3 regions of the Fictibacillus sp. KU28468 genome follow, and region 1 is predicted to be linked to each of the others. Evidence: a T-box and tRNA genes for the amino acid it is inferred to sense, from the RefSeq annotation. Region 1 holds a T-box; the other regions hold tRNA genes.
The links. A T-box is a leader RNA that pairs with one kind of tRNA and senses whether it is charged. The one in region 1 lies ahead of thrS (threonine--tRNA ligase), so its partner is inferred to be a tRNA-Thr.
Positions count from the first base shown of each region.

Region 1 (3,262 bases):
CCTACATCGCGGAGATCTTTAGGGCGGGTATCCAATCTATTGATAAAGGCCAGACCGAGGCAGCCCGTTCGCTGGGGATGACGCATAGACAGACAATGAGGCATATTATCATTCCTCAGGCATCTAAACGCATGATTCCTCCTTTAGGAAATGAATTCATTGTTTTAATTAAAGATTCTTCACTGGCCGCTGTGATTGCGACTGAAGAACTGATGTACTGGGGAAGAGCGATGATGGGAGAATACTATCGTCCTTGGGAACCTTTTTTGACGGTAGCGCTTATTTATCTGATTCTTACTCTTACGTTGACACAACTGCTAAACTTTCTTGAACGCAAATATGCACTGGATTAACCGGCAGCAGGGAAACCTGCTGTTTTTTTATTAATCTTTTAAAAGAGTTCATTTTTCATGACGTTGTCCCATATAGTGTAACATCGAGTGTTTGGGGGAGGGACAGGGTTGGCAGAACTAATATTTGCAGATCATGAAGAGTGTAACCAATTACAAAAGGAACTGAAGCAGATGGCTCGATCACTTAACATAAAACCTTCCTTTTTAGAATCCGAAAGCCGTTCATTATTATTGAATACAACAGAGCATCTGGATTCAATTGTTCAGGTGCTGGCTTGCTATACTCGTAAAAAACTGGAGGAATCACGAATCCTGTTTTTTATTGAACATTTTTTTTATTTCACGGATAAGCAGGAGCAAGCAGAAATTGCAGCGATCGCCAAGGAATTTATCGAACAGGAACGGGAGGAAGTGCCGGCGGTAAAAGATCTGGATACGTGCGATTATCATGTGAAAGAAGCATGGAGAAAAATCTTAACCGAAGAAGGGCTATCATTTACATTTGAGTCTTTTGTACAGTTCCGTTTACGGGAGTACCTTGATCTTCTACAAATTTACGTCGAATGTGCGATCGATGAATACAAACTCGAGCTTGAATACCAGTCCTTCATCGATCAATTGCGTAAGTGTGCAGCCGATCAGCCGTTTCTCACAGCCGAGGTTCACGTGGCCTTCGACGGCAAATTTAAGCTGTATGATGAGGAATACCGGCTATACAGTGAAAAAATGCTTCAGCTTATGCATGAAAGAGCATTGGTTCTGACCAAGGAGTTTAATCTCGACGAAAAAGTGCTGGGTCCGATCATGGGTTTAGCTCCGGAAGTGTTGTATTTGTACCTGGAAGAAGAAAATCACGGCATGATACATACATTGCAGAACGTATTCCAGGAGAGACTGATTAAAAGGCCCCTTCAGCTGTTTTATGGTTCAAGAAACAAATTTATCGAAAAGATGGACGGTAGATAAGGATTGCTCTTGATTTTGCAGGATAGTATGAATATAATAATTGTATAAATTGGATACCAAAATCAGTAAAGATAAGGACAACGGATATTTTTTACGGTTTATAGAGAGGGATGCCTGAGGCTGAAAGCATTCTAACACGGAAAAATGTCTTACCCCCTTTGAACTTCAGCGGTGAAGGCAGAGTAATCGCTGACGGCCCAAAGCCGTTAAATCTTGACCGAGTGCCATTGCAGAACCCTGCAGTGGAACAAGGGTGGAACCACGAGTACAACACTCGTCCCTTTTTGTGGACGGGTGTTTTTTGTATTTTATTTTGAACAAGGAGAGATTATGAATGACAGACATTAAGCTTACTTTTCCTGATGGTTCTATACGTGAGTATCCGAAAGGAATCACTGCAGAACAAGTAGCAGAATCCATCAGCTCCAGCCTGAAGAAAAAGTCCGTTGCCGGTAAAGTAAACGGGGAATTGTACGATTTCACACGTCCGATCGAGGCGGATGCATCCATTGAGATCGTTCCACAAGATTCACCTGAAGGACTCGAAATGACACGCCACAGTACAGCCCATTTGATGGCACAGGCGATCAAACGCATCTATAAGGATGTCAAACTCGGCATCGGGCCAGTCATCGAGAACGGTTTTTATTATGATATCGATCTTCAAGAAGCTTTAACACCGGAAGATTTGCCTAGGATTGAGAAGGAAATGAAAAAGATCGTAAGCGAAAACCTGCCGATCATCCGAAAAGAAGTGACCAGGGAAGAAGCCATCGCGATTTTTGAAGGCATTGACGACCATTTAAAATTGGAGCTCATCCGTGATCTTCCGGAGGATGCGGTTATTACCATTTACGAACAAGGCGAGTTTTTTGACCTTTGCCGCGGGCCGCATCTTCCATCCACTGGAAAAATCAAGTCCTTTAAATTGATGAGCATCTCAGGCGCTTATTGGAGAGGAGACAGCGATAACCAGATGCTTCAGCGCATCTATGGAGCAGCTTTTCTTAACCAGAAAGAGCTGGATCAGCATCTCGTCTACCTTCAAGAGGCGAAAGAGCGAGATCACCGAAAACTTGGAAAAGAGCTGGATCTTTTCACTGTTTCCCAAAAGATTGGACAAGGTTTGCCGGTCTGGCTTCCAAAGGGTGCGACGATCCGCCGTATCATCGAGCGTTATATTGTCGACACAGAAGTAAGACTTGGCTACGACCATGTCTACACTCCTCATCTAGGCAGTGTAGAGCTCTATAAAACATCAGGACACTGGGATCATTATAAAGAAGATATGTATCCTGCGATTGAAATGGACAACGAGCAGCTTGTTCTTCGTCCGATGAACTGTCCGCATCACATGATGGTGTTCAAGAACAGCATGCACAGCTACCGAGATCTTCCAATCCGTATTGCTGAGCTTGGAACGATGCATCGCCATGAGATGTCAGGAGCATTGGCTGGCCTTCAGCGTGTCCGTTCCATGACATTGAATGATGCTCATATCTTTGCCCGCCCGGATCAATTAAAAGATGAGTTTATCCGCGTAGTAAAGCTCATCCAGCGTGTGTACAAAGACTTTGGCATTACAGAATACAGGTTCCGTCTTTCTTACCGTGATCCTGAGGACAAAGAAAAATACGTAAACAACGATGAGATGTGGGAAAAAGCACAGGCTCTTCTTAAAGAAACTATGGAAGATATGGACTTGGATTATGTAGAAGCAGAAGGGGAAGCCGCGTTCTACGGGCCAAAGCTTGATGTTCAGGTGAAGACTGCGCTCGGAAAAGAAGAGACGCTGTCTACTGTACAGCTTGATTTCCACTTGCCTGAACGCTTTGACCTAACGTACAAAGGAAGCGACGGAAAGGATCACCGTCCGGTCGTTATCCACCGCGGAGTCGTTTCCACAATGGAACGTTTTGTCGCCTTCCTGATCGAAGAATACA
Region 1 covers NZ_CP110666.1:1,503,582-1,506,843, forward strand. Annotated here, with positions in the region: gene OKX00_RS07715 (amino acid ABC transporter permease) at 1-353, shown strand, start outside; gene ytxC (sporulation protein YtxC) at 462-1,319, shown strand; T-box leader at 1,379-1,604, shown strand; gene thrS (threonine--tRNA ligase) at 1,654-3,262, shown strand, end outside.

Region 2 (3,262 bases), 1.6 Mb from region 1:
TTAAGAGGAGGGGTTATCCCTTACGGGAGAAGCTCTGAATTGAAGCCCCAGTAAACGGCGGCCGTAACTATAACGGTCCTAAGGTAGCGAAATTCCTTGTCGGGTAAGTTCCGACCCGCACGAAAGGTGTAACGACTTGGATACTGTCTCAACGAGAGACCCGGTGAAATTATAGTACCTGTGAAGATGCAGGTTACCCGCGACAGGACGGAAAGACCCCATGGAGCTTTACTGCAGCTTGATATTGGATTTTGGTACAGTTTGTACAGGATAGGTAGGAGCCTGGGAAGTCGGAGCGCCAGCTTCGATGGAGGCGTCGGTGGGATACTACCCTGACTGTATTGAAATTCTAACCTGGAACCGTGATCCGGTTCGGAGACAGTGTCAGGTGGGCAGTTTGACTGGGGCGGTCGCCTCCTAAATTGTAACGGAGGCGCCCAAAGGTTCCCTCAGAATGGTTGGAAATCATTCGCAGAGTGTAAAGGCACAAGGGAGCTTGACTGCGAGACCTACAAGTCGAGCAGGGACGAAAGTCGGGCTTAGTGATCCGGTGGTTCCGCATGGAAGGGCCATCGCTCAACGGATAAAAGCTACCCTGGGGATAACAGGCTTATCTCCCCCAAGAGTCCACATCGACGGGGAGGTTTGGCACCTCGATGTCGGCTCATCGCATCCTGGGGCTGAAGTAGGTCCCAAGGGTTGGGCTGTTCGCCCATTAAAGCGGTACGCGAGCTGGGTTCAGAACGTCGTGAGACAGTTCGGTCCCTATCCGTCGCGGGCGCAGGAAATTTGAGAGGAGCTGTCCTTAGTACGAGAGGACCGGGATGGACACACCGCTGGTGTACCAGTTGTTCCGCCAGGGGCATAGCTGGGTAGCTACGTGTGGACGGGATAAGTGCTGAAAGCATCTAAGCATGAAGCCCCCCTCAAGATGAGATTTCCCATCACGTCAAGTGAGTAAGACCCCTTAGAGATGATGAGGTTGATAGGTCTGGTGTGGAAGCGTGGTGACACGTGGAGCTGACAGATACTAATCGGTCGAGGGCTTATCCTTATTAACAAAAGCGGTATGAACCGTTTAAATCCGACAAGCGTTGGAGATCCTGACGAGAACACGTTTTTGGTGTTCGCAGGAGGGATTGAAACGACCTCGAGGATATGGTACATGGAGCTGGACGTTAGCATCAGTGAAAGTTTGGATGAAGTTATCTAGTTTTGAGGGAATATACCTCATTTTTCTAAAAAAGCTCTTGTCAAAAGAGCAAATACATTGTAAAATGTAACTTGTCCTTGAGAAAATAGGACATCCTTTGAAAGACAGTCTGGTGGCGATAGCGAAGAGGTCACACCCGTTCCCATACCGAACACGGAAGTTAAGCTCTTCAGCGCCGATGGTAGTTGGGGGCTTCCCCCTGTAAGAGTAGGACGTTGCCAGGCTATCATTTCATACATACTCGTATGTGGTTTTATTATTCCACAGTAGCTCAGTGGTAGAGCTATCGGCTGTTAACCGATCGGTCGTAGGTTCGAGTCCTACCTGTGGAGCCATGCTTCCATAGCTCAGTAGGTAGAGTGCTTCCATGGTAAGGAAGAGGTCACCGGTTCGAGCCCGGTTGGAAGCTCCAGTCGGCCCGTTGGTCAAGCGGTTAAGACACCGCCCTTTCACGGCGGTAACACGGGTTCGAATCCCGTACGGGTCACCAAGTTTTTTTCGTTAAGAAAAATAACCAAGTTTTTTCGTTAAGAAAATAACATTCATTAATACGGAGGATTAGCTCAGCTGGGAGAGCACCTGCCTTACAAGCAGGGGGTCGGCGGTTCGAACCCGTCATCCTCCACCATTATTTATCCCAACGGCAGGCCGGTTTAGCTCAATTGGTAGAGCAACTGACTTGTAATCAGTAGGTTGGGGGTTCAAGTCCTCTAGCCGGCACCATTTCTTTATAAGCAATGTCTGAAGCCTTTTTTTTATGTGGAGGGGTAGCGAAGTGGCTAAACGCGGCGGACTGTAAATCCGCTCCTTTGGGTTCGGCGGTTCGAATCCGTCCCCCTCCACCATCTTTATTTCCGACAGATTATGTTACAACACGAGCCATTAGCTCAGTCGGTAGAGCATCTGACTTTTAATCAGAGGGTCGAAGGTTCGAGTCCTTCATGGCTCACCATTTGAACTTCTGAATAAAAGATGATATCAATGGTTACAAAGTATAATATGCGGGTGTAGTTTAGTGGTAAAACAAGAGCCTTCCAAGCTCTGGTCGTGAGTTCGATTCTCATCACCCGCTCCATTATGGGGCCTTAGCTCAGCTGGGAGAGCGCCTGCCTTGCACGCAGGAGGTCAGCGGTTCGATCCCGCTAGGCTCCACCATACATAATAAGTACTGTCCTTAGACGAATGTCTAAGGGCTTTTTTATGTCTTTCAAACCTTCAAGGATTCCTGATCCAATAAAGAGGAGGGTGCTTTTGTCCTAATAATTATCCATCAACCTCCTCGAAAGCGCTTACGTATCGGTATATCTATGCATATTTCTGTCCAGTTGAACCAACACGAATAGACAGGCTACAATGAATTTATAGAATTTTTTGAAACACAGCATAAGGGGAGGCCGTACAGAATGAAGAAGGATATTACGATCATCGGAGTACCGATGGATTTAGGGCAGACAAGGCGCGGCGTTGACATGGGGCCAAGCGCCATTCGATATGCAGGAATTGTGGAACGTTTAGAAGATATAAATTATAATGTCCAGGATTTCGGGGACATAGAGATTGCCCGGCCTGGGACAATAGAAGAAAAAATAGACACCAATCTTAAGAACCTTCAAGAAGTTTCAACTGCAAGTGAAAAGCTGGCAGACACGGTTTCTAATGTCATTCAGGAAAACCGGTTTCCTCTTGTCTTTGGAGGAGACCACAGTATCGCGATTGGCTCTCTTGCAGGAATTGCCAAGCACTACGAAAATCTTGGCGTCATCTGGTATGATGCTCATGGAGACTTAAATACCGCTGATACTTCACCAAGCGGAAACATTCATGGTATGCCCCTTGCAGCAAGTTTGGGAATCGGGCATGAATCCTTAACTGGTATTGGAGGATATGAGCAAAAAGTTAAGCCTGAAAATATTGTTATTATCGGTGCCCGTTCATTGGATGAAGGAGAAAAAGAATTAATCAAAGAACGCGGTATTAAAGTATACACGATGCATGAAATTGATCGGATCGGCATGACCAAGGTAATGGAGGAAACGATTGAATACCTTT
Region 2 covers NZ_CP110666.1:4,268,775-4,272,036, reverse strand. Annotated here, with positions in the region: rRNA gene OKX00_RS22655 (23S ribosomal RNA) at 1-1,054, shown strand, start outside; rRNA gene rrf (5S ribosomal RNA) at 1,322-1,437, shown strand; tRNA gene OKX00_RS22645 (tRNA-Asn) at 1,474-1,548, shown strand; tRNA gene OKX00_RS22640 (tRNA-Thr) at 1,550-1,625, shown strand; tRNA gene OKX00_RS22635 (tRNA-Glu) at 1,629-1,703, shown strand; tRNA gene OKX00_RS22630 (tRNA-Val) at 1,766-1,841, shown strand; tRNA gene OKX00_RS22625 (tRNA-Thr) at 1,861-1,936, shown strand; tRNA gene OKX00_RS22620 (tRNA-Tyr) at 1,975-2,058, shown strand; tRNA gene OKX00_RS22615 (tRNA-Lys) at 2,090-2,165, shown strand; tRNA gene OKX00_RS22610 (tRNA-Gly) at 2,215-2,288, shown strand; tRNA gene OKX00_RS22605 (tRNA-Ala) at 2,293-2,368, shown strand; gene rocF (arginase) at 2,617-3,262, shown strand, end outside.
Region 2: it encodes a tRNA-Thr, which carries the amino acid that the T-box ahead of thrS (threonine--tRNA ligase) is inferred to sense. The anticodon was not compared.

Region 3 (3,262 bases), 1.5 Mb from region 1:
TCTGATAGGGTTAACGCCCGAGAGAGCCGCAGTGAATAGATCCAAGCGACTGTTTAGCAAAAACACAGGTCTCTGCGAAGCCGCAAGGCGAAGTATAGGGGCTGACACCTGCCCGGTGCTGGAAGGTTAAGAGGAGGGGTTATCCCTTACGGGAGAAGCTCTGAATTGAAGCCCCAGTAAACGGCGGCCGTAACTATAACGGTCCTAAGGTAGCGAAATTCCTTGTCGGGTAAGTTCCGACCCGCACGAAAGGTGTAACGACTTGGATACTGTCTCAACGAGAGACCCGGTGAAATTATAGTACCTGTGAAGATGCAGGTTACCCGCGACAGGACGGAAAGACCCCATGGAGCTTTACTGCAGCTTGATATTGGATTTTGGTACAGTTTGTACAGGATAGGTAGGAGCCTGGGAAGTCGGAGCGCCAGCTTCGATGGAGGCGTCGGTGGGATACTACCCTGACTGTATTGAAATTCTAACCTGGAACCGTGATCCGGTTCGGAGACAGTGTCAGGTGGGCAGTTTGACTGGGGCGGTCGCCTCCTAAATTGTAACGGAGGCGCCCAAAGGTTCCCTCAGAATGGTTGGAAATCATTCGCAGAGTGTAAAGGCACAAGGGAGCTTGACTGCGAGACCTACAAGTCGAGCAGGGACGAAAGTCGGGCTTAGTGATCCGGTGGTTCCGCATGGAAGGGCCATCGCTCAACGGATAAAAGCTACCCTGGGGATAACAGGCTTATCTCCCCCAAGAGTCCACATCGACGGGGAGGTTTGGCACCTCGATGTCGGCTCATCGCATCCTGGGGCTGAAGTAGGTCCCAAGGGTTGGGCTGTTCGCCCATTAAAGCGGTACGCGAGCTGGGTTCAGAACGTCGTGAGACAGTTCGGTCCCTATCCGTCGCGGGCGCAGGAAATTTGAGAGGAGCTGTCCTTAGTACGAGAGGACCGGGATGGACACACCGCTGGTGTACCAGTTGTTCCGCCAGGGGCATAGCTGGGTAGCTACGTGTGGACGGGATAAGTGCTGAAAGCATCTAAGCATGAAGCCCCCCTCAAGATGAGATTTCCCATCACGTCAAGTGAGTAAGACCCCTTAGAGATGATGAGGTTGATAGGTCTGGTGTGGAAGCGTGGTGACACGTGGAGCTGACAGATACTAATCGGTCGAGGGCTTATCCTTAAAATAATCAGAAGTTTGGATGAAAAGTTATCTAGTTTTGAGGGAATATACCTCAAACTAGGTTGAAAAACCTACATATGTCTGGTGGCGATAGCGAAGAGGTCACACCCGTTCCCATACCGAACACGGAAGTTAAGCTCTTCAGCGCCGATGGTAGTTGGGGGCTTCCCCCTGTAAGAGTAGGACGTTGCCGGGCATATACATATGGAGGATTAGCTCAGCTGGGAGAGCACCTGCCTTACAAGCAGGGGGTCGGCGGTTCGAACCCGTCATCCTCCACCATTATTTCGCCGGTTTAGCTCAATTGGTAGAGCAACTGACTTGTAATCAGTAGGTTGGGGGTTCAAGTCCTCTAGCCGGCACCACTTTCAAGAGCCATTAGCTCAGTTGGTAGAGCATCTGACTTTTAATCAGAGGGTCGAAGGTTCGAGTCCTTCATGGCTCACCATTTTCAAAAATTTTATATGCGGGTGTGGCGGAATTGGCAGACGCGCTAGACTTAGGATCTAGTGTCTTATGACGTGGGGGTTCGAGTCCCTTCACCCGCACCATACGGATGCGGAAGTAGTTCAGTGGTAGAATACAACCTTGCCAAGGTTGGGGTCGCGGGTTCGAATCCCGTCTTCCGCTCCATTTTTTTCTGCCTGCCGGGGTGGTGGAATTGGCAGACACACAGGACTTAAAATCCTGCGGTAGGTGACTACCGTGCCGGTTCGAGTCCGGCCCTCGGCACCAATTAAAATTATATGCGCCCTTAGCTCAGCTGGATAGAGTGTTTGACTACGAATCAAAAGGTCGGGAGTTCGAATCTCTCAGGGCGCGCCATATCGGGAAGTGGCTCAGCTTGGTAGAGCACCTGGTTTGGGACCAGGGGGTCGCAGGTTCAAATCCTGTCTTCCCGACCATCTTTGTTAAGGGGCCTTAGCTCAGCTGGGAGAGCGCCTGCCTTGCACGCAGGAGGTCAGCGGTTCGATCCCGCTAGGCTCCACCATTTCGAAAATGTGTTGACATTTTCTTTTTTAATGGGTATGATATTAAAGTTGCTGTTCGAAGCAGCACATTAGTTCTTTGAAAACCAAACAAAAGCCAGGTAAGTCAGGGATTTTACAATCCCATCAATTTTTAAACTTTAAGAGCTATATCAAACACTTTATTGGAGAGTTTGATCCTGGCTCAGGATGAACGCTGGCGGCGTGCCTAATACATGCAAGTCGAGCGGACCAAAGAGAGCTTGCTCTCTGAGGTTAGCGGCGGACGGGTGAGTAACACGTGGGTAACCTGCCTGTAAGACGGGGATAACTTCGGGAAACCGAAGCTAATACCGGATGATAAAGAGGAACGCCTGTTTCTTTTTTGAAAGTCGGCCTTGTGCTGACGCTTACAGATGGGCCCGCGGCGCATTAGCTAGTTGGTGAGGTAACGGCTCACCAAGGCGACGATGCGTAGCCGACCTGAGAGGGTGATCGGCCACACTGGGACTGAGACACGGCCCAGACTCCTACGGGAGGCAGCAGTAGGGAATCTTCGGCAATGGACGAAAGTCTGACCGAGCAACGCCGCGTGAGCGATGAAGGCCTTCGGGTCGTAAAGCTCTGTTGTCAGAGAAGAACAAGTACCGGAGTAACTGCCGGTACCTTGACGGTACCTGACCAGAAAGCCACGGCTAACTACGTGCCAGCAGCCGCGGTAATACGTAGGTGGCAAGCGTTATCCGGAATTATTGGGCGTAAAGCGCGCGCAGGCGGTTCTTTAAGTCTGATGTGAAAGCCCACGGCTCAACCGTGGAGGGTCATTGGAAACTGGGGAACTTGAGTGCAGGAGAGAAAAGTGGAATTCCACGTGTAGCGGTGAAATGCGTAGAGATGTGGAGGAACACCAGTGGCGAAGGCGGCTTTTTGGCCTGTAACTGACGCTGAGGCGCGAAAGCGTGGGGAGCAAACAGGATTAGATACCCTGGTAGTCCACGCCGTAAACGATGAGTGCTAGGTGTTGGGGGGTTCCACCCTCAGTGCTGACGTTAACACATTAAGCACTCCGCCTGGGGAGTACGACCGCAAGGTTGAAACTCAAAGGAATTGACGG
Region 3 covers NZ_CP110666.1:4,341,015-4,344,276, reverse strand. Annotated here, with positions in the region: rRNA gene OKX00_RS23130 (23S ribosomal RNA) at 1-1,180, shown strand, start outside; rRNA gene rrf (5S ribosomal RNA) at 1,261-1,376, shown strand; tRNA gene OKX00_RS23120 (tRNA-Val) at 1,387-1,462, shown strand; tRNA gene OKX00_RS23115 (tRNA-Thr) at 1,470-1,545, shown strand; tRNA gene OKX00_RS23110 (tRNA-Lys) at 1,553-1,628, shown strand; tRNA gene OKX00_RS23105 (tRNA-Leu) at 1,647-1,731, shown strand; tRNA gene OKX00_RS23100 (tRNA-Gly) at 1,739-1,813, shown strand; tRNA gene OKX00_RS23095 (tRNA-Leu) at 1,827-1,915, shown strand; tRNA gene OKX00_RS23090 (tRNA-Arg) at 1,929-2,005, shown strand; tRNA gene OKX00_RS23085 (tRNA-Pro) at 2,009-2,085, shown strand; tRNA gene OKX00_RS23080 (tRNA-Ala) at 2,096-2,171, shown strand; rRNA gene OKX00_RS23075 (16S ribosomal RNA) at 2,331-3,262, shown strand, end outside.
Region 3: it encodes a tRNA-Thr, which carries the amino acid that the T-box ahead of thrS (threonine--tRNA ligase) is inferred to sense. The anticodon was not compared.